DNA from 2 places in the Paenibacillus aurantius genome. Region 2 is predicted to be linked to the other one. Evidence: riboswitches for the same ligand, from Rfam matches in the RefSeq annotation. Region 2 holds a riboswitch; the other holds the start of a gene.
What was found. A riboswitch is a leader RNA that binds a small molecule or an ion and turns the genes downstream of it on or off. The one in region 2 is predicted to bind preQ1.

Region 1 (10,420 bases), 1.7 Mb from region 2:
GCTTCTCTGTCCTACATAGGATATTTCACCCACGAGGCGGCCTCCTTCCTATCCGGGGAACTCGAGGACGGCTGGCGGGAAGTGAGTACTCTTCCGGCGGAACGAGAGCCGGCTCCGTTTATTCAGGGAACGCTGGACTGGCTGCGTGCGGAGATGCTGGCCGAAACGAGAGCGCAGCACGAGATGGCCCGTCACTATCTGTCGCTATGGCAAACTCTGCTCAATAGGGAGAAGCGGGTCGAGCCGGAGAAAATTCGGGAAGAGATTGGAAGATTGGAAGCGGCGGCCGGGGGAAAGGAACGGTTGAGAACCCGGGTGCTGTTCGCCCAAGCTCATCTTTATTACGGGCTCGGAGAGATCGACAACGCTTGGTCCCGGCTGATGGAAGCCTACCGGGCCGGGGGAATCCGTTATGAAGAGCTGGACGGGTTTCTTCAGGTGCTCCGGGAGAAAGAAGAAGCGGCGGCGCTCGCCCGCTGGCTGGACGAGCTTCTTCCCGAAATAGCCAAAGAGACCGGACACGCGATAAAAGGCTATGTGACGCATTGGGAAGCCGTGATCGAGAAACAGCCGGAGCTGGAGCCCCGTCTGTGGGATGCCCTTGCCGCCTTACTCCCCCGTACCGCTTCTCTATATGAAGAGAAGCTCCAGCAGTACGGCAAGTGGGAGCAGTGGGGAGACTATTTGCTCAGCACGGGCAAGGACCCCCGGTCCTACCGGGCCAGCGAGCTTCAGCCTCTCGAGAAGCACGCTCCCCATGTTCTTCTGCCCTTCTATCACCAGGCCGTGGAACGGCTCGTCGGGGAGAAGAACCGGGACAGCTACAAGGCAGCGGTCCGGCTGCTCAAGCGCCTCTCCAAATTGTACGCCCGCCTGAAAGAAACCGGCCGCTGGGAGCTCTTCTTCGAGAGCTTCGCCTCGCAGCACAGCCGTCTTCGCGCCCTGCGGGAAGAACTTCAGAAAGGAAAGCTGATCCCATGAACATATCGCTAACCACCCTCACGGTTGAAGTGGAAATCACGGCGCACGGAGATGTTCTTCTAGGCGGATCCTTGCCGGATGGAGCGCTGCTCTTGGGGACGGCCTTGAAGCACCGGCTTTTTGCCCGGCATAAGGAGTCCTTCTATGGAACCGGGCTAGAGGTTCTGGAAGCGGACGGCGTGGAGTTCGTCCACCTTCCCGCGGAGCAGGTGATTCCTTACTTTGCCGGCCCCGGTCTCCTCCGCCATATCGAGTGGAGCTGGAACGCGAAGGGGGCAGCCCTTCTCGCCAAAGCCCCCCTTCTCGCAAAATGCCTGGAGGAAAAGCGTTTCGTTCCCGACTTCACGGCCTTCCGGGAAGGAAGGCTGGAGTGGACCTGGGACGAAGCCTCCTGGTCGCCGGAGGAGCGGGCCGAGTGGGAAGCGGCCGGGCGGCCCGGCCCTTCTGAGGGAGCCCCGATGGCCGGAGAGTCCGGGAAGGCGAACCGGCCGGTCCCGGAGACGGTGCCCGCGGAGGACCGCCTTGGGCCGGGAGCCGTCGACGCGGTAAGGCTCGCAGAAGCGGCTGGAGAGGTCGATGGCCCCGGGATGCCGGACCCCGTTCCCCCGGAGGAGGCGGGATTCGGCAAGGGCTTGAAGGCAGCGTTCTCAGCGGCCGTCGCCCGCCGTTACTACGCCGAGGAGCCGGCCCGCGCCGACCTTCGCCGCGACTATCCGCTGCTGTTCGCGGGCGACGCGGCGGCGGCAGCGGCCGGCCTTGACGCGGAGTCCTGGCTCCGCACGGTCGGGTGGAAGCCCGACACGGCGCCGTTCCGCCCCGTCCTGCAGCTCTCGGAGCCGGACGAAGACCGCCTGGACTGGCGGCTTCAGCTCATACTGCAGGACAAGCGGAACGAAGCCGGGCTTACCCCCGTGCGGCTCGCCGCGGACGGCCGCGCCCACGGCGTGTGGCCCGGCGGCTGGTCGGCGCACGTCGCAGAGCGCTCCACCGGCTGGCTGGAGCGGCTTCGCGCCGTGCTCCCGGCCGGACTGCTGGCCGGCGGCGAAGACGTACTCGGCCGTCCGCTCGGCGAGGAGGACGCCTGGGCCTTCCTCACGGAGGAAAGCACCCGGCTCCTCGAGGCGGGCTGGCCCGTGCTGCTTCCTTCCTGGTGGGAGGACGCCTCGAAGAAGAAGCCCCGCCTGAAGGCCAAGGTCGCGGAATCCGCCGGCTCCCCGTCGGGCGGCTCGCTCTTCGGCCTCGACGCCATCCTCGAATACGACTGGCGGATCGCCATCGGCGAAGCCGAGCTCACCGAGGCCGAATTCGAGGAGCTCGTCGCGCAGAACAAGCGGCTTGTCCGCTTCCGCGGCCGGTGGGTCGCCCTCGACCCCGCCCTGCTTAAGCAGATCCGCCAGATGATGGCGGGCATGGACCGCGAGCAGGGCTTGTCCTTCCAGGACGTGCTCCAGCTCCACCTGCTCGGCCAGGCCGGGGAGGAAGACGGTGGGGCGGCCGAGGAGGACGGCCGGGTCGCACTTCAGGTGGAGCTGAACGAGCACCTGGAGAAGCTCATCCGCGGGCTGGGCCAGCCGTCCGAGCTGCCGGGGCTCGCCGTGCCGGCGGGTCTTCGCGCGGAGCTGCGCTCGTACCAGCGGGACGGCTTCTCCTGGCTCGCGAACCTGCGCCGCTTCGGACTCGGCGCCTGCCTGGCCGACGACATGGGCCTCGGCAAGACGGTGCAGCTCATCGCCTACCTGCTGCACGTTCAGGAGACGGCGAAGTGCGGCGGCACAGGCGTCCCTTCCCTCATCCTCTGCCCGACCTCGGTGCTCGGCAACTGGCAGAGGGAAATCGCCCGCTTCGGGCCGTCGCTTCGCGTTCTCCTGCACTACGGCCCCCGCCGCCTGAGCGGAGAAGCGTTCGAGGCGGGGGCCCGGCAGGCCGACGTCGTGCTGACCTCCTATGCCACGGCCGCTCTCGACCAGGAGCTTTTGCAGGGCTTCACCTGGGAAACGATCGCCCTCGACGAAGCCCAGAACATCAAGAACGCCCAGACCAGGCAGTCGGCGGCGGTCCGTCTCTTCCCGGCCCGGCACCGCATTGCGCTGACCGGAACGCCGATCGAGAACCGGCTCTCCGAGCTGTGGTCGATCTTCGACTTCCTCTCGCCCGGCTATCTGGGAAGCCAAAAGGCTTTCGGGATCCGCTTCGCCGGCCCCATCGAGAAGGAGCGCGACGAGAAACGCACCGCCCAGCTGCAGAGGCTGATTCAGCCGTTCCTGCTGCGCCGGAAGAAGAAGGACCCGAGCATCCAGCTTGACCTGCCGGACAAGAATGAGATGAAGACGTACGTTCCATTGACCGCCGAGCAGGCGGCTTTATATGAACAGACGGTTAACGATCTTATGGAACGCATCCAAAAGCTCGAAGGGATTGAGCGCAAAGGAGCGATTCTCGCCACGCTTACGTACCTGAAGCGGGTGTGCGACCATCCCGTGCTGATGACGAAGGAAGCGGTGCCCGGTCTGACGCCCGAGGCCCGCGGAACGCTGGACCGGAATGCGCTGATCGCCCGCTCTTCGAAGCTCGAGAGGCTGCTCGCCATGGTCAAGGAGCTGCGCGAATCGGACGAGCGCTGCCTGATCTTCACGCAGTACCTGGGCATGGGCCACCTGCTTCAGCTTATCCTCTCGCAGGAGCTGGAGGAGCCCGTGCTGTACCTGAACGGAAGCACGTCCAAAACGGCGCGCGACCGCATGATCGACCGGTTCCAGTCCTCCTCCCTTCCGCCCGGCGAGCAGCCGAACGTGTTCATCCTCTCGCTGAAGGCGGGCGGAGTCGGGCTTAACCTGACGGCGGCCAACCATGTGTTTCATTTTGACCGCTGGTGGAACCCGGCCGTCGAGAACCAGGCCACCGACCGGGCGTACCGGATGGGCCAGAAACGCGACGTCCAGGTGCACAAGTTCATTGCCATCGGGACCTTGGAGGAGCGCATCGACGAGATGCTCGAGAACAAGCAGCAGCTGAGCGATAACGTCATCGCCACTTCGGAGGGCTGGATCACGGAGCTTCCGACGGAAGCCCTGCGCGAGCTGTTTACGCTGCGCAGCGAGTGGGTCGGCTAATGTCCTCTTCTAGACAGCAGAACCACAACACGAAGAAACCCAGCCGCGCCCGGCCGGGTTTCTTCGTGTTGTGATACGACGGGGTCGGCCAGATTTAAGGGAACCTCCAGTGCCGTGCCGGCTCCGGCGGTTCATTCCACCACCCGGGCTACCTTCCTGCTGCACGTCGAGCAGACACCCTCGAGAACGATCCCGTAAGGCATCAGCTGGACCGTATAGTCCTTGATCCGGACCACTCCGCAATTTCCGCAGAAGACATTGGAAAGAAACCTCTCCTGAACATCAGGCTGAACCTCTCGCCATCGTTTCATCCCCTCCAGAGAGGTAACCCCGGACAGACGGGCATATTCCTTCCGGGCCTTCTCCTCAAGCAGGATTTCCGTGACATGCTCCCTTGCTTCCGGGCTGGATTTTACTGCTTCGATCAGAAGCTCCATCAGTTCCTCCGGCGAGCGCTCCTTCAGCTCCTTTTTAAGCTGAGGAAGCGTCAGCTTCCATCGGTTGGCTATGCTTTTCCCCTCCTGTCGGTTAGAAGACTCTCTTCTGTTTCTCCTACCCTTTCCTGATCAAACGCCTCGGCGGTTGCCCCAGAGCCACGTATGAAGCTGGGGAAGCACACGGACGTTCCGCATAGACCGGTCCTCCATTACACATCCGACCAGCCATTCGTATCGCCCGAGCAGCCCGTGAAGCAGGCGGCCCTGATCCTCTTCCGCCACATCCGGGTTGCCCGGCTGCAGGAAAAAGGGGACGCCCGGATAGCGAAGATGCACCGTGCGGGCATAGGCCAGGTCGGCGTCGTCCATCACGACTACCTTGAGGGAGACGGACGTTCCGCGGGCGTTTCTGCCATCTGGCAGCCGCCCCCGGCTCCCGGCGGCCACCGTATTCTCCCCGGCCGTCCCTCCCTGCCGAGCGGCCGGCTTTCGGAAAGAATGCTCCTCCCCCGCCGGGCCGTCCTTTCTGTGCCTTTCTTCAGATAAGGGGACCTCTCTCAGCTTGCCGACAATGGCATCCAGAACTCTCCAGTCCGTCTCCATGCCGGAGCTGGGAGGCTTGGGCGACAGCGTCAGATCATCGATGGCCGCGAACCAGTCCTGCCAGCGGCTGCCCTGGGTTTCGAGTGCGACCGACCAGCCTCTGGCATGCAGGGAGTCGATCAGCTTCCCCAGGCCCCCGAGGAGGGCCGGGTTTCCGCCCGACAGGGTAACATGGTCGAACGTCCCGGCTCCCAGCCGGTCAAGCTCTTCCAAGATTTTCTCAGGAGCCATCCAGCGGATGTCCTCCTTGCCCGAGCCGTCCCACGTGAAGGCGGAGTCGCACCAGGAACACGAGTAGTCGCAGCCGGCCGTGCGAATGAACATCGTTTTGCGTCCGATCACCATGCCCTCTCCCTGAATGGTCGGTCCGAAAATTTCCAGGACGGGGAAGCGGTCACCCTTCATGCCGGACACCTGCCTTCGGCCGGTAAAGAACGTAGCTTGTCGGGGTCTCCCGGAGAAAGACCTGGAGGCAGACCGGCCGGTTTTCCCTCGTATCCAAGTAGTCTTGAATCAGCTCGTAAATCGTTCTCGCCACGATCTCCGTGGTCGGGAAGCGGGACGGATCGGCATCGTCGAAGAGCGGATCGTCATTCAGGCGGGTATGATCGAACCGGTCGTGAATGAGCTTTTTGACCACGGAGAAATTGACCAGGAAGCCTAGGGAATCGAGCTCGTCTCCGGCGATCGTCACGTTGGCAAAGTACGTATGGCCGTGCACCCGGGCGCAAGCGCCCGCCTCCTCATGAGGAACCGAGTGGGCGGCGGCAAAATGGAAGTCCTTGTTCAATTCATAAGCATAAGGATGGGCAACGGAAGGGTAGATTTGCTGTATCATTGTGCTTCTTCTCCGTCCCGGCCCGCCAAGTATTGCTCGAGTCCCCTTCGGCGAAGCCTGCAGGCAGGGCATTCCCCGCAGCCGTCCGCCATCACCCCGTTGTAGCAGGTTAAGGTTTTGGTCCGGACGTAGTCCAGGACCCCCATTCGATCCGACAGCGCCCACGTTTCGGCCTTGTTCAGCCACATGAGGGGAGTCTCGATGACGAAGGAATAATCCATCGCCAGGTTCAGGGTCACGTTCAGCGACTTGATGAAGATATCCCGGCAGTCCGGGTAGCCGCTGAAATCCGTCTCGCACACGCCGGTGACGAGATGGCGCCCTCCCCGCTGCTTGACGAGGACGGCGGCAAATGAAAGAAAGAGCAGGTTGCGCCCGTCCACGAAGGTGGTCGGCAGCTGGCCCTCCTCTTCCTTGATGTCCATGTTGTCCCGCGTCAGGGCGCTCGGGGCGAGCTGGTTCAGAAGCGACAGGTCCAGCACGTGCTGCCGGACGCCGAGCTCCCGGGCGATATCCGCCGCGCATTCGAGCTCCCGCTTGTGGCGCTGTCCGTATTGAAACGTGACCGCCTCCACCTCGGCGTAGCGCTCGCGCGCCCAGAACAGGCACGTCGTGCTGTCCTGTCCTCCGCTGAAGACAACAAGGGCTTTATCTTTAATCATGAATTCATCTCCTTAGTTTTTTATAGAGGGAGTTCGCGAACCTCTCCCGGCGGGAAGCGTCAGTGTCTTCCCCCGCCGGATTTCTTACGATTTCGTTCGTAACTATACCACAGGCGGTAACGCCTTGCACATGGATTTTCCTGCCTACAGCTTATACCCGGTCAGCACCTGGTTGATGTCCCGGGCTGTGGTTTCGAGCGTTTCGGCGGAAGCGGCAATCTCATCCATGGACGCCGTCTGCTCCTCGACGGAAGCGGCGATCGCCTCCGCACTTCCGGCCGTCAGGCGGGAAACCTCCTGAACATGCCCGACTCCGTCCAAAACCTGTCCCCACCGGTCGGCCAATTGCCGGTTGCCCTCGGCGGCGGCGGAAATTTGCTCGAGCAGGTGGCCGGTTGCCGCCCGAATCCGGTTGAAGACAGCCTCCACTTCCCCGAAAGCGTCCATGCCCTCGCGGATATCCCCGTCTTGAAGCTCCCGGCTGCGGACGATTTCCTGAATTCTTTCCCGGATTTCCGACACCATCTGCGTCACATCGCCAGCGGCGGTAACGGAATGCTCCGCCAGCTTGCGGACCTCTCCCGCCACCACGGCAAAGCCCCGGCCCGCTTCCCCGGCCCTCGCCGCTTCAATGGCGGCATTGAGGGCAAGCAGCTGGGTCTGGTCCGCTATCTCGGAAAGAAGCGTCACAATCTCTCCGATTTTCTCCGATTGGAGAGCTAGCTGTTCGATCACCTCGTGGCTCTTCCGGGTGTTCGTCTGGATCACTTTCATTCGGTCCGTGGCCGTATTCAGCATCGCGAGCCCGGTCTCCACCTGCCGGCCGGCTTCCCGGGAGGTCCGGTCGGTCACCTCAGTCAGGCCGTTCGCCCTCTCGACCGTCCGGGCCAATTCGCTGAACATCTCGCCGATCCAGGCCAGCCGGCGGTCGGAATCCTGGGCCCGCTGGGCCACCGCCTGCGTTTCTTCGGCAATATGGTGATTCACCACGCCGGTTTGGGCGGTGGAGCGGGACATCGTTTCGGCGACGACGCCGAATTCGCGCAGCGCCTCCACCATCCGACCCATCGTGTTCTGCAGCGTCGCCAGCATCGCATTGGCCGCCGACGCCAAGGTGCCGATCTCGTCACGGGAGCCTTCCGGCAGCCGCAGGGTCAGGTCTCCGCTTCCTTCGCCGATAGCTGTTAGGGTGCCTTCGAGCTTCTTAAGCCGGCGGAAAGGGCGGGAAACGATGAGCAGGACCACCAGCCAGGCCAGAAACAACCCGATCAGAGCGGCTCCGGCTGTGACCTGGCGGATATCGGAAAGCATTTGATTGGATAGGGCCACAACAAAGCCTTGTCCATTCGACAGCGGGGACACAAAAAAAGTGACGCCCTCCCCGTTCCACGAGCCGAAGCGGGAAACGGTCATTCCCGAGGCCAGGGCGGAAGCCAGGCTTACTTTTGTATTATCATCCAGTTCCTTCCAAGAATCCTCGCTGGCGTAGAGGACGGTTCCATCCGCTCCCACCACCCCCGAGAGCCGCACATCCGCTCCCAGCCGGTTCTTCATCTGGTCGATCAGCGGCTTGACGCCGATCGCGTTCTCGAGCTTAGTCAGCTTCTCTCCCTCTCGGCCGACTTGGACGATACGCGGCGAAGCGGATGACCAGCTTCCGACCCCTGCGTACTTGTACACCTTCCCGTCCAGGCTGCGCTTCTCCGCCCCCTGGGCGACGGAAGAGCGCTTGCCCGTAATAAGGTCCATGAATTCATAAGCCTGTCCTTTCGGATCGGCGGCAAAGCTAAAGTCGACCTGCGGTCCCGCATTGGTCAGCACGACCTTGCCCTTGTCATCGGAGATCCACAGCTCGTCGATTCCGGCTTTCCGGCTCAGGGCCGTCAGGTCCTCGTACCCGATCTTCTTCTCGGTCAGGTACGAAACCAGGGTGGCCTGGCCGAGCATTTCCTTTTCCATGACCTCTTCGGCGGTCTTTCGGGCGAGCATGGCATTCTCCACGCTCATCCGTACCACCTCGGCCGTACTTGCGCCCTTCCGCAGCAGACTCTCCTCCGTCATCCGGTAGAGGATCAGCGCCATTCCCGCGATCACCACGGTAACGACCAGCATGACCGGCAGGATGATTTTGTACTTTAGCGACAGCTTGCTTAGCATAACACCCTCCTATTTCCTTATTTTCCCTTTGTGATATTCTCCAGATTTCGACACATTCCTTCTTGGACCTTTAGTTTTCGGGACTTTTTTCCTATGTAGATTCTGTGAACGGGCTCCCATTAAAAAAAGCTTTCCGGCCGAGGAGTGCTCTACCGGAAAGCCGTATTATGTCGTTTTGCCTTCGCAAAAGACCCCATGGCGTCCTGTCAATCGCGTGTTGTCCACTCTAAAGTCGATTGCGGCTTAGCCTTATTACTTCAGACCGGCCCAAGCCGGCTCCCGTACCTCCTGCCAGCGTCGGAGAATGGCTTCCATCTCCCTCTCCTCCAGCTTTCCTTTGGCGGCCTGTTGAACATTTTGCCGGAAATGCTCCCTGTTCTTCGTGCCGACGATCGCCGTATGCACTTGGGGGATGGACAGGGTGAACCGGAGGGCGGTCTCCAGAATGTCGTCGGCCGGCTTCTCCAGGAAAGGATAAGAGAGCTTCTCCAGCCGCTCCTTGTAGTCTCCCGGCGTGTTGAATTCCGACTCGTCCCGCTTCCAGACGACGTTCGCCACCGGGCGCTTCGCGATGACGCCGAGTCCGGCCTTCTCCGCCTCCTTCAAGGTCAGATGAACCGCCTCCTGGTCGGCGATGTTGACCGAGGTCTCGATGGCGTCGTATTCCCCCGTCCCAATGGCATACAGCATATCCGTGCTGTCCCCGCTGTAGCCGATATAGCGGACGAGCCCCTCCTCCTTCAGCTTCTTCACCTCAGCGATCAAGTCCCCCTGGCGCAAAATCGCCTCCGAGCAGCTGTGAATCAGCACAAGGTCGAGGTAATCCGTCTGCAGACGCTTCAGGCTGCGCTCCACACTCGGGCGGACGGCCCGGGCATCCCAGTCGGGATAATCCAGCCCGACCGACTCTCCTTCCCCGCATTTGCTGAACAGGTAGTAATCCTTCCGGCGGTTTCCGATGGCGCGCCCGATGTATTCCTCGCTCCGGTCGTAGTAGGAGGCCGTGTCGATGACCGTTACCCCCAGCTCCAGCACTTCCTCCAGCAGGCGGCGGACCTCCTCGAAGGCGACGCCTTCCTCCATCCCGATGGGCGCCGCACCGAAGCCCAGAACCGACACGTTCATATCCGTCTTTCCGAATTTCCGTTTTTCCATGCTTCAAGCACCTCCGTTGGTAGTAAGTTCCTCCCTTTTTACCCATTTGTAAGGAAGAAGAACCTTTCCAAACACGAGATGACCCTCTTAACAGGGAGGCCGGGCTCCTGCTGTAGGAAGCCAAAACAAAACCCGCCCTGGCTGGCCAGAGGCGGGTTTCGTTTGGTTTTGACCGGAGCTGCGTAAGCCTACACCATGATTTTGCAGATGTCGTTCGTGAACTCGACCGGATCGCCGACCGGCAGGCCTTCGATTAGGAGGGCCTGGTTGTACAGCAGGTTCGTATACAGCGCCAGCTTCTCCTTGTCGCTGTCGTGGGCGGCCTTCAGTGAGCGGAACACGTCGTGGTTGACGTTGATCTCGAGCACCTTGTCGGCCTGGATGCCCTGGTTGTTCGGCATCGCCTTCAGGATCTTCTCCATCTCGATCGTCAGCTCGCCTTCGGTGGACAGGCAGACGGGATGGGTTTTGAGCCGC
Region 2 (10,420 bases):
AACGGGACGGCTGGCAGCATTAAGGCACTAGAATCGGCCCGCACCAAAAAACGCCCTTTCCTCTCGTCCGCCGGACGAAAGGAAAGGGCGTTTTGGTGCGGGCCGGCCGGTTCGCCGGCGGCGGGCGGTCCCCGCCTCGCACCCTCGAGCCATTCCGCGGCGAGCTAAGCCTCTGCGGAACGGCGGGCCTTCGCGCCGAGGGCAATCACGGCCGCGGCGGCCGCCTGCAGGCCCACCTTGACGAGCACCTGCCCGGCCATGGCGTAGCCGACGGCCTCCCACGGCAGGAAGCCGGCGCCAAGCGGGGACAGGCCGATGAGCACAAACAGCACACTGTCGACGGTTCCCCCGGCGAGGCCGCTGTAGAGAACCCGGCGGGCGAGGGGAAGCTTCAGCCGCGTATAGATTTCCGTATCCGTCGTTTCGGAGACGAGGAAGGTGACGGCGGACGCGAAGACGATCCACAGCGTATCGCCGAGCAGCCAGGACGTCACCGCCGACAGCACCATCGCGCAGGCGATGACAGCGTACGTTCGGGCACGGCCATAGGCGTTCTGCACGAGATCGCGCAGGATGAAGATCGCGCCGATCAGGAACGACCCGGCCGGCACGAGCACCGGCCCGAACGCGAGCGGCGCCGTGGAAGCCGTCACGACGTTGGCGCCGGCAATCGAAACGAGGTAGAGCAGGAGAAGAAATGGTCTCATCGGTTTCTCCCTCCTACCGGTTATCCACTTTTTCGGGATAGAGATCGTGATTCATTAGCCGGTGCTCGGCCATGGCTTCGTATTTCGTCCCCGGCTGGCCCCAGTTGCAGTAAGGGTCGATGGAGATGCCGCCGCGCGGGGTGAACTTGCCCCAGACCTCAATGTAGCGGGGCTGCATAAGGGCGATCAGGTCGTTCATGATGATGTTCATGCAGTCCTCATGGAAATCGCCGTGGTTGCGGAAGCTGAACAGGTAGAGCTTAAGAGCCTTGCTCTCAACCATCTTCTTATCCGGAATATACGAGATGTAGATCGTGGCAAAATCCGGCTGTCCCGTCATCGGGCACAGGCTGGTGAATTCGGGGCAGTTGAACTTGACGAAGTAGTCCCGGTTGGGGTGCTTGTTGTCGAACGCCTCCAGAACCCCGGGATCGTAGCCGAAGCTGTATTTCGTTCCTTGGCTGCCGAGCAGGGTGATGTCTTTCATTTCTTCCGGCTTTCTTCCTTCCGACATAAAAAAATCTCCTTCCTGGATGCGGCCCTAAGGCCGAATGGGTAGAAGAAGAGATTCCGGGAACAGGCTATGATCAAACGTAAGAATGCGCAAAAAAGGCATACCGGTCCTAGGACGGCAGCATCCATTCTTAGTTTTTTATAGAGGGAGTTCGCGAACCTCTCCTAGGACTGGCAGCCCTAGAGTTTCTTCTTTGGTTATCCTCTAGTACTATACCACATATGTCTTCCGTCTGCATCCGCCGCCTTATCTTTCAAAAGGCACCCCCCCAAACAGCGGATCGTTTCCGATGTCTTTGGAAGAGGTGCCTTTTAGGAAGGTGTCCGTTTCTCCGGCTGGCGATGCTCCCCGACGAGCGTTCCGGCCCGCTGCCGTTTAAGGGGGTTCGCAGCCGTTCCTATTATAATAGAAGAGACAGGGTGGAGACGGTTCACTTTACTTCCTTCGGATTCATTTCCCGCTCCGCCCTCACGAAGGCGATAAAACGCCGTGCTTCTTCCGGGGTTAATCTTCTTCCGTCCACGGTCAATTGAAATTTCTCCAGCAGGGTTTCGTCGGAAAGCTCCAGGTTATCCACGAACTCCCTGACGTCGGGATCGAGCGTGCGATGGGGCTCGTTCGTCCGATTCATGAGATAATCCGCACTGACGGAGAAGAAATCGGCGAGCTTCAGAAGCGTATCCCAATCGGGCTCCCGGCGGTTATTCTCATAGTGGGATAAGGAAGCCCGGGTGACCCCGACTTTCTCGGCGAGCTCTCCTTGGGTTAGGCCCCTGGCCGATCTAAGCTGTGCTATACGGTTTCCGTCCTTCAAGAAAATCCCTCCAACGATACTCAGTGTAACCTATTATACAGGCAGATGGGTCTAGATGACTACTCGGAATTCAAAGCCGGGCCGGAAGCAGCCGGAAACTTGCCGTTAAAGCCGTTATTGGTCTTAAAGGAGCATAGAAAACGGGGAGAACCAGTCATTAAGTGCGACTTGTCGAACCCTGTCTCTCCATGAAAATCAGCCGAAAAATCCGGGATAAAGTCCCTTTTTTTTGCAGGGGATTCCGCTATAATGGTAAGTACCGTGATACATATCGTTACATTATTCCCAACAATCATGACCGCTCCTCCTGCTCCGTAAGGAGGACGGACAAGCTCACACTATATTATACGTGGTGTTGCGGCAATTTGCTTACTATTTCGACAGATGGAAGTAAATTTTTTTCGGTATCGGTCAACCGGCAGGAAAACAACTTATTTTTTCGTTAAGGAGGGCTTTTCGTGGAGAAACAAGGAATCGAATTGGATATTCTGAAAGTGATGCAGCAGCTTGGGCTGTGTCCCGAGAAGTTTGAGAAAACGAAAGAGTCCCGCTGGGTGTCCGAACTCGAACGCAAGAAGGCCATGTAATCCTCTGCAGCCGCGAGAGCAAGGAAGCGGGCTTGTCGGGTAAGGTTACATCCGAAAGTCCCAGAAGAAGAGGACCTTCCTCCAGCAGCCTCCTCCAGCGCTATCTTCCACCCCTTCTATATAAAACCGCCTCCAGGCGGACAAGGCCTCCCATTTTTCCTCCTTTTTTTAAAAATGCTGAAAACGCTTAACTTAACCGCGAATTCCCCGTGATATCGTCGAAAACCCTCTGAAAATCCTAACGATTTACAAAGAATTAACTCGAAATGTTAGGCAATTTTTAGAAAAGTTATTGACAAGATACATTTTGTATCTTAAATTGGTCATACGGTGGATGATACATTATGTATCACAGTGTGTCACTGCGTATCATCACTCCATCAAACGAGCAAAGGGGGGACGTTATGATAGACATCCATTGCCACATTCTTCCCGGCATGGATGACGGCCCTGAAGAGATGGACCAGTCGGTCCGCATGGCCGAGCTTGCCGTCCGGGAAGGGATCACCGCTATCGTCGCTACCCCGCACCATGCCAATGGCGTTTACCGGAATTCTGCATCCGCTATTATACAAGCCGTCCATACCCTTAATGCTGTTCTGGCCGATCTCGACGTAAACCTGGAGATTATCCCCGGCCAAGAGGTCAGGCTGACTGACCGGCTGCTGGAGGATTTGGAGGAAGGCCGCCTGATTCTGCAAGGAAACCGCTACCTGCTTCTGGAGCTGCCGGCGAGTCGCTTGCCCTCCCGTCTGGAGGAAACCCTTCATGAGCTTCGGGTGCTGGGCATTACCCCCATTATCGCCCATCCCGAAAGAAACGCCGTCCTGGCCGCCGATCCCGGGCTCCTCGAAGCCCTGATCGACAAAGGAGCCCTCAGCCAGCTGACTTCCCATTCCCTGACCGGTCTGTTCGGCTCCCGAATCCAGAAAGCCGCCTTGCGGTTCTGTGACCGGGACCTGGTTCATTTCGTGGCAAGCGACGCCCATGATACGGAGGTTCGAAATAACCGGCTGGCTCCGGCCTATGCCCTCCTGCAGAAAAGACTGGGAGATGCTGCAGTCGAACGTCTCCGGCGCAACACCGAGCTTATGCTCACAGGCGAGGCCATAGACCCCTGGCCCATCCGGCAGAAGCCGAAAGGACTTCTCCGCCGGTTGACCATACCATTCCAAAGAACAAGAGGTGAGCATGCCAAATGAAGAAAACGACGATTGCTACGACGCTGTCCCTAAGCCTGCTGCTGACCCCCGCAGCCCTGCTGCCCCTGCAGTCGGATGCCTACGCGGCCGTGTCGCTGCCCCCGCAAGCCGGCCAGGTGCAGTTGAAGCTTAACCGGATCCATGATTTCCTGCTCCAGGAGGATCTGCCTCTCATCCGGGAAGTGCGGAACAATGTAAAGGCCTTGACCGATCCCATGCTGATCAAGGAGATTTGGGAGCCGATCGCCGCTAAGAAAGGGAACCAAGAAGGCTTCGAGTTCGTGACCGAGGAGAACCTGATGGATCTCGTGACCGATCTTGGGATTTACTATAATCCAACCCTCGCCGATCTTGAGCGGGTACGGGTGAAGCATTATCCGCTGCTCAGCCAGCTGGCCAAGCTCTCGGGCATCAGCGCCGGGGCGAACGGCTTTGACTTCCAGGACATCGTGGAGTTTTACGGCGCTCTTGAAAGCAACCTCCAGGAGCGGCTAGCGAAGAAATCCCTTCCCCAGCTCGCCGAGCTGGCCCAGCGCCCCGAAGCCGCCGAATTCATCAACGATACGTTCCGGGAAGTGATGGCAAGCGACGGCCTGACCTTCAGCCGGATCCTGAAGGGCTTGAATATCACGGCGGACGACATTATTGAAGTGAAGAACAAGATAGGGATCGTGGTGGATCCCGGCAGCCAGGCCCGAATGGCGTTTGCCTTCGGCTATGCCCGGTCCAAAATCGTCTACACCGAGGACCGCAAGAAGAACGGGAAGGAAGTTACCCCTCACCTGAAGCTGTTCGGCAAGGAGATCCCCAATTCCCTGATCACCTGGGAAGAGGTAGTCGACGATCCCAACGTGGAGATCGACAAGAAGGGCACGATCAAGCTGAAGCAGGGAACGGGAGCGACGGTTACGGTTAGAGCGGTGCTCACGATTCTCGGCAAGCCGCTGCTCGACAACAAGCTCGTGGCTCTAGGGGACGCTTCTGGTGAGGAGGCCCCGCTTCCGCCTCAAGCGAAGGAGCTCGTGGCCAAGCTGAACGCCATCCATGATTCGCTGCTGCCGGAAGACATCGAGGCGGTCCAGCAGGCCCGCGACAACCTGAGAGAGATCAGCGACCCGATGCTGATCAAGGAAATCTGGGAGAAGATTGCCGCCAAGAAGGGAGACCAGGATGGGTTCGAATTCGTTACCCAGGAGAACCTGATCGAGCTCGTGTCCGACCTTGGCATCTACTATGATCCCCAGCTCTCGGATCTCGAGGCGCTTCGCCGCAAGCATTATCCGCTTCTAAGCCAGCTCGCGAAGCTGGGCGGAGTGGAGGACGGCATGAACGGGGTGGACTTCAACGACATTACCGAGTTCATCGCGGCCTTTGAGGCGCGCTTCAAGGACAAGCTGTCCCGCCTGACCCTGCCGGAGCTCGCCGAGCTCGCTACGCGCCAGAAGGCGTCCGCTCTTATCAACGAGACGCTGACGGAGCTGCTGAACGACGACAAGCTGACCCTTTCCCGCATTGTGTCGGGGCTTGGTATAACGGCGGACGATATCATCGAGGTTAAGAACAAAATCGGCCTTGTGACGGATCCGGGCAGCAAAGCCCGACTGGCCCTCGCTTTGGCGTATGCCCGTTCCGAAGTGGTTTACAGCGAGACGGAAAGCGAAGGCGGCACCGTACTCACGCCGCACCTGTCTCTCTTCGGCAAGGAAATTCCGAACGCCCTGCTGACCTGGGAGCTTGTGAAGAGCCATCCGAACGTAGAGATCGGACAGGACGGTACCCTGCGGCTGACCAGGGGCAAGAACGCCAAGGTGACCCTCCGCGCGGTCATTTCCATGCTGGACAAGCCGCTTCTGGATGCGCAGGACGTAGAGATCCGCGCGGATAAAGGAAACGGAAATGGTAACGGTAACGGTAACGGTAACGGAAACGGCAATGGCAACGGAAATGGTAATGGTAATGGCAATGGTAATGGAAATGGAAATGGTAACGGAAATGGCAAGGGCAACGGTAACCGCTAATTTTCTTGCCGCTACATAAGGCACCAGGCATAACGGAGGGGAACCGGCAGGACCCGGACGACAATCAAGCTTTTGCTCGCCCGGGTCCCGCTTCCTTCCTAACCTTAAGCTGGACACAGCAGTGGAGGAAAAGCATGGGACTGAAACAATACATGAACATCATCCGAAAGAGGCTTTGGCTGATTGCCCTCTGCGTTCTGGCCTGTACGGCCGCAACGGCACTCATCAGCTTCTACTACGTAAAGCCGGTCTACGAAGCCTCGACCAAGCTGATTGTGAACAAGTCCAATGACAGTGTCGCCGTTCAGCCCCAAATTACTTATGACAATGTGAATGCGACCATCAAGCTGATTGATACCTATAAAGAAATCATCAAAACCCCGGCGATCATGAACAAAGTCGTCGAGCAGTACCCCGATCTAGGCCTTAGCGCCGCCCAGCTCATCGAGCAGGTGAAGGTCAGCTCCGTCAACAACACCCAGGTCATGACCCTGGAGGTGGAGGACCCGTCCTACGAGAAGGCGGCCGCCATTGCCAATGCGGTATCCACGGTCTTCCAGGCGGAGATTCCCAACATCATGAAAGTGGACAACGTGGCCATTCTGAATGTGGCCGACACGGCGGAGGCTCCGGCTCCGATCAAGCCGAACAAGGCGCTGAACATTGCCGTCAGCCTGATTCTGTCGCTTATTCTTTCCTTTGGCCTCGTCATTCTGCTCGAGTACCTGGACGACACGATCAAGACCGAAGAGGATGCGCTCCGCCACCTCGGCCTGCCGGCGCTCGCCGTGATCTCGAAGATCAAGGAGTCCGACCTGAAGGAGAAGAGCCCAGCATCCTCCAAGCGAAAGGTAGGGGAAACGACTTATGCGACTGCCAACCATTAACCGCCCGATCATCATGGACGTCAATCCCCATTCCCCGATTGCGGAAGCCTACCGGACGCTGCGGACGAATATCGAGTTCTCCGCGGTGGACGAGGAAATCCGTGTCATCATGATCAACTCGGCTCAGCCGGGGGAGGGCAAGTCCACTACAGCGGCCAACCTGGCCGCCGCCTACGCCCTGTCGGGCAAGAAGGTGCTGCTGATCGACGCCGATTTGCGGAAGCCGACGGTCCATCACATCTTCGGCTTGTCCAACCGGTTCGGGGTGACCAACCTGCTGACCACCCCGGCGGACTTTAAGGAGGCGGTACGGGAGACGCATGTCGACAACCTGCATGTGCTGACCTCCGGACCCACGCCTCCGAATCCTTCCGAGCTGCTTGGCTCGAAAAAGATGGAGAACCTGGTTCACGCGCTTAAGGAAGCGTTCGATGTTCTCATCATCGATACACCCCCGACCCTTGCGGTCACGGATGCCCAGATCGTAGCAGCCCTGTGCGACGGGGTGCTTCTGGTTCTCGAATCCGGCCGGATCAAGCGGGAAATCGCCCGCAAGGCGAAAGCGAACCTAGAGCACGTCAATGCCCGGATCCTCGGCATCGTACTGAACAACGTCAAGCGCCGGGATGGAGATGCGCCTTATTACTACTACGGGAGCTCGGCAAAAGGAAGCTGATCAGGCGCCGGCGCCTGATCAGAAAATGATGGTCCGCTTCCGGTTGGTGATAGGCAATAGCTATTAAAAGATAGATGTTGATAGTTCATTTTGATCAACCATTAGGGGAGGAACCGATCATGAAGAAAGTAAGAAAAGCCATCATTCCCGCCGCCGGCTTGGGAACCCGATTTCTGCCCGCCACCAAAGCCATGCCGAAGGAAATGCTGCCCATCATTGACAAACCGACCATTCAGTACATTGTCGAAGAAGCGGTCGAAGCCGGAATCGAGGACATTATCATCGTCACGGGAAAAGGCAAGCGCGCCATCGAGGATCACTTCGATCACGCCTTCGAGCTCGAGTCCAACCTCGAATCGAAGGGCAAGCTGAAGCTTCTCGAGGAAGTGCAGCGTTCCTCGAAGGTGGACATCTACTACACCCGGCAGAAGGAACCGAAGGGCCTCGGCCACGCCGTCTGGTGCGCCCGCCGCTTTATCGGGGACGAGCCGTTTGCAGTCCTGCTTGGCGATGATATCGTACGGGCCGAAACCCCCTGCCTGAAGCAGCTGATCCAGCAGTACGAAGCGACCGGCCAGCCCGTCATCGGTGTGCAGCCGGTATCCGACCAGGAGACGGAGCGTTACGGCATCATCGATCCCTCTTACCGGACCGGGCGGCTCTACGGAGTGAAGGGCTTCGTCGAGAAGCCGGCGCCGGGACAGGCACCCTCGAACCTGGCCATCATGGGCCGCTACCTGCTGACTCCGGAAATTTTCGACATTCTCGAGAAGCAGGAGAGAGGCTCGGGCGGGGAAATCCAGCTGACGGACGCGATTCAGAAGCTGAACGGAATCCGCGAGGTGAATGCCTATCATTTTGAAGGAACGCGTTACGATGTGGGCGAGAAGCTCGGCTTTATCAACACGATTCTGGATTTTGCCCTGCAGAACAAAGAGCTCCGGGATTCGGTGCTGCATTCCCTCGAATCGATTGTAGACCGCGAATTGGCCATACGCGCCAACAAAATTGGATAGGAGATGAAGAACGATGAGCTTGTATCCTTACCCGAAGGAAGCGGACGCGGTCAAGAATGCGCCTTTTAGCGGGCGGTATGTGTCTCCTCTGTCGGAAGGAAGCGCCGGTTACCGGTTTGCGAAAAGGAGCATGGATATCGCCGGAGCGGCTGCCGGCATCATTATCCTGGCGCCCGTGCTGCTTCTGATCGCTGTGCTCATCAAGTGGGAAGACCCGAAGGGGGGCATTTTCTTCAAGCAGACCCGGGTGGGCAAGAACGGGCGGACGTTCCAGATGTACAAGTTCCGCTCGATGGTATCGAACGCGGAGGAGCTCCTGAAGGAGCTGCTGGCGAAGAATGAAATCCAGGGCGCCATGTTCAAAATGAAAGACGATCCGCGGATTACCCGCATCGGCAAGCTGATCCGCAAGACGAGCCTGGATGAGCTTCCGCAGCTGTTGAACGTGCTGAAGGGCGAGATGAGCCTCGTCGGCCCCCGCTTCCCCGCGAGGTGGAGGAATATACGGCCTACCATAAGCAGCGCCTGAACGTCACACCGGGCTGCACCGGCCTTTGGCAGGTAAGCGGCCGCAACAGCCTCAGCTTCGAGGAGATGGTGGAGCTCGACCTGACGTACATCCGCAGCCGGTCGATCGGGCTGGACATTAAGATCATTTTGAGGACGTTCAAAGAGGTGTTCGCCTCGAGCAACGCATTTTGACGAAAAGGACGGAGCAGCGATGAAGAAGCTTAGGATCGGAATTGACGCCCAGGCGGTCGGAACCAACTTCAGCGGCAATGAAATCTACATAAAGAACGTCATCAAGCACCTGGGCGGCCACGACCGCTTCGAGTATGTGCTGTTCGTCAACGAGAATTACAATTACGCCGGAGACTTCACGGACTCATCCCTGCGGATGACCCGTTTCAAGTCGAGAAGCCCCTTTATCCGGCTGCCGATTGAGTTTCCCTACAAGATCAACCGGGAAAGCCTGGACCTGCTTCATGTCCAGTACACGGGACCCTTCTTCGCGAGCTGCCCGGTCGTCTCGACGATTCACGACATCTCGTTCGAGCACTATCCCGAATACTTCACGAAGAAGGAAGCGGTGCTTCTGAAGTACGGGGTGCGCAAGACGGCGAAGGAGGCGGCCAAGATCATCACCGTGTCCGAGTACTCCAAGCAGGACATCATCGACACCTACGGCGTGCCGGAGGACAAGGTGGCGGTCACCTACAACTCCATCGACACGAGCTTCCAGGTTGAGAAGGATGCCGCGAAGGTGGAAGCCGTGAGGAGCAAGTACGGCATCGAGGGCGAGTACGTGCTCGCCGTCGGCAACCTGCAGCCGCGCAAGAACATCCCGAGGCTGCTTCAAGCCTACCGCAGCATTCGCGACGGCAACCCGAACGTGACCGACAAGCTCGTGATCGTCGGCCGCAAGGCCTGGCTGTTCGACAGCATCTTCGACGCCTTGAAGGGCTTCAAGTACATCCAGGACGTCATCATCACGGATTACGTGCCGAAGGAGGATCTTCCGCTTCTGTACAACGGGGCGAAGCTGTTCGTGTATCCTTCGATTTTCGAAGGCTTCGGGCTTCCGGTCCTCGAGGCGATGGCTTGCGGGGCGCCGGTCGTTACCTCGAACACCTCCTGCCTCCCGGAAATTGCCGGAGGAGCGGCGCTGCTGACGGATCCCTTCCGGACCGAGGACATCGCGGGGGGCATCCTGAAGCTGCTGACCGACTCCAGGCTGCGCCAGGAGTATTCCCGGAAGGGGCTCGCCCGCGCCGGCGAATTCTCCTGGGAGAAGACGGCCCGGCAGACGATGGACATCTATGCAAGCGTGGTGTGAAGGGACGAAGGCGTCCGCCTCCGGAAGCCGTCCAAGCGGCCGGCCATCCGGCCTCATCCATATATTTTAGGAAGAACAGGTGAATGGACATGAAAATTCTCATCAGCAACGCCTACTGCTACTTGAACAAAGGAGACGCCGGCATCATCCGCGCCATGGTTC

Region 1: it holds a riboswitch for preQ1, as region 2 does, so the genes downstream of both, queC (7-cyano-7-deazaguanine synthase QueC) here and queF (preQ(1) synthase) in region 2, are expected to answer to the same signal.

Annotation. Positions count from the first base shown of each region.
Region 1 covers NZ_CP130318.1:924,852-935,271, reverse strand. The annotation lists gene MJA45_RS04545 (SWIM zinc finger family protein) at 1-981, shown strand, start outside; gene MJA45_RS04540 (DEAD/DEAH box helicase) at 978-4,091, shown strand; gene MJA45_RS04535 (hypothetical protein) at 4,223-4,528, opposite strand; gene queE (7-carboxy-7-deazaguanine synthase QueE) at 4,658-5,536, opposite strand; gene MJA45_RS04525 (6-carboxytetrahydropterin synthase) at 5,526-5,969, opposite strand; gene queC (7-cyano-7-deazaguanine synthase QueC) at 5,966-6,631, opposite strand; PreQ1 riboswitch class I at 6,638-6,681, opposite strand; gene MJA45_RS04515 (methyl-accepting chemotaxis protein) at 6,776-8,788, opposite strand; gene MJA45_RS04510 (aldo/keto reductase) at 9,041-9,943, opposite strand; gene htpG (molecular chaperone HtpG) at 10,132-10,420, opposite strand, start outside.
Region 2 covers NZ_CP130318.1:5,534,057-5,544,476, reverse strand. The annotation lists gene MJA45_RS25015 (PAS domain S-box protein) at 1-2, shown strand, start outside; gene MJA45_RS25010 (VUT family protein) at 165-707, opposite strand; gene queF (preQ(1) synthase) at 721-1,221, opposite strand; PreQ1 riboswitch class I at 1,346-1,389, opposite strand; gene MJA45_RS25000 (helix-turn-helix domain-containing protein) at 1,652-2,035, opposite strand; gene MJA45_RS24995 (hypothetical protein) at 2,095-2,331, opposite strand; gene MJA45_RS24990 (hypothetical protein) at 2,494-2,622, shown strand; gene MJA45_RS24985 (tyrosine-protein phosphatase) at 3,027-3,824, shown strand; gene MJA45_RS24980 (hypothetical protein) at 3,821-5,842, shown strand; gene MJA45_RS24975 (YveK family protein) at 5,977-6,729, shown strand; gene MJA45_RS24970 (CpsD/CapB family tyrosine-protein kinase) at 6,710-7,405, shown strand; gene galU (UTP--glucose-1-phosphate uridylyltransferase GalU) at 7,525-8,421, shown strand; partial or broken gene MJA45_RS24960 (sugar transferase) at 8,435-9,123, shown strand; gene MJA45_RS24955 (glycosyltransferase family 4 protein) at 9,143-10,258, shown strand; gene MJA45_RS24950 (polysaccharide pyruvyl transferase family protein) at 10,342-10,420, shown strand, end outside.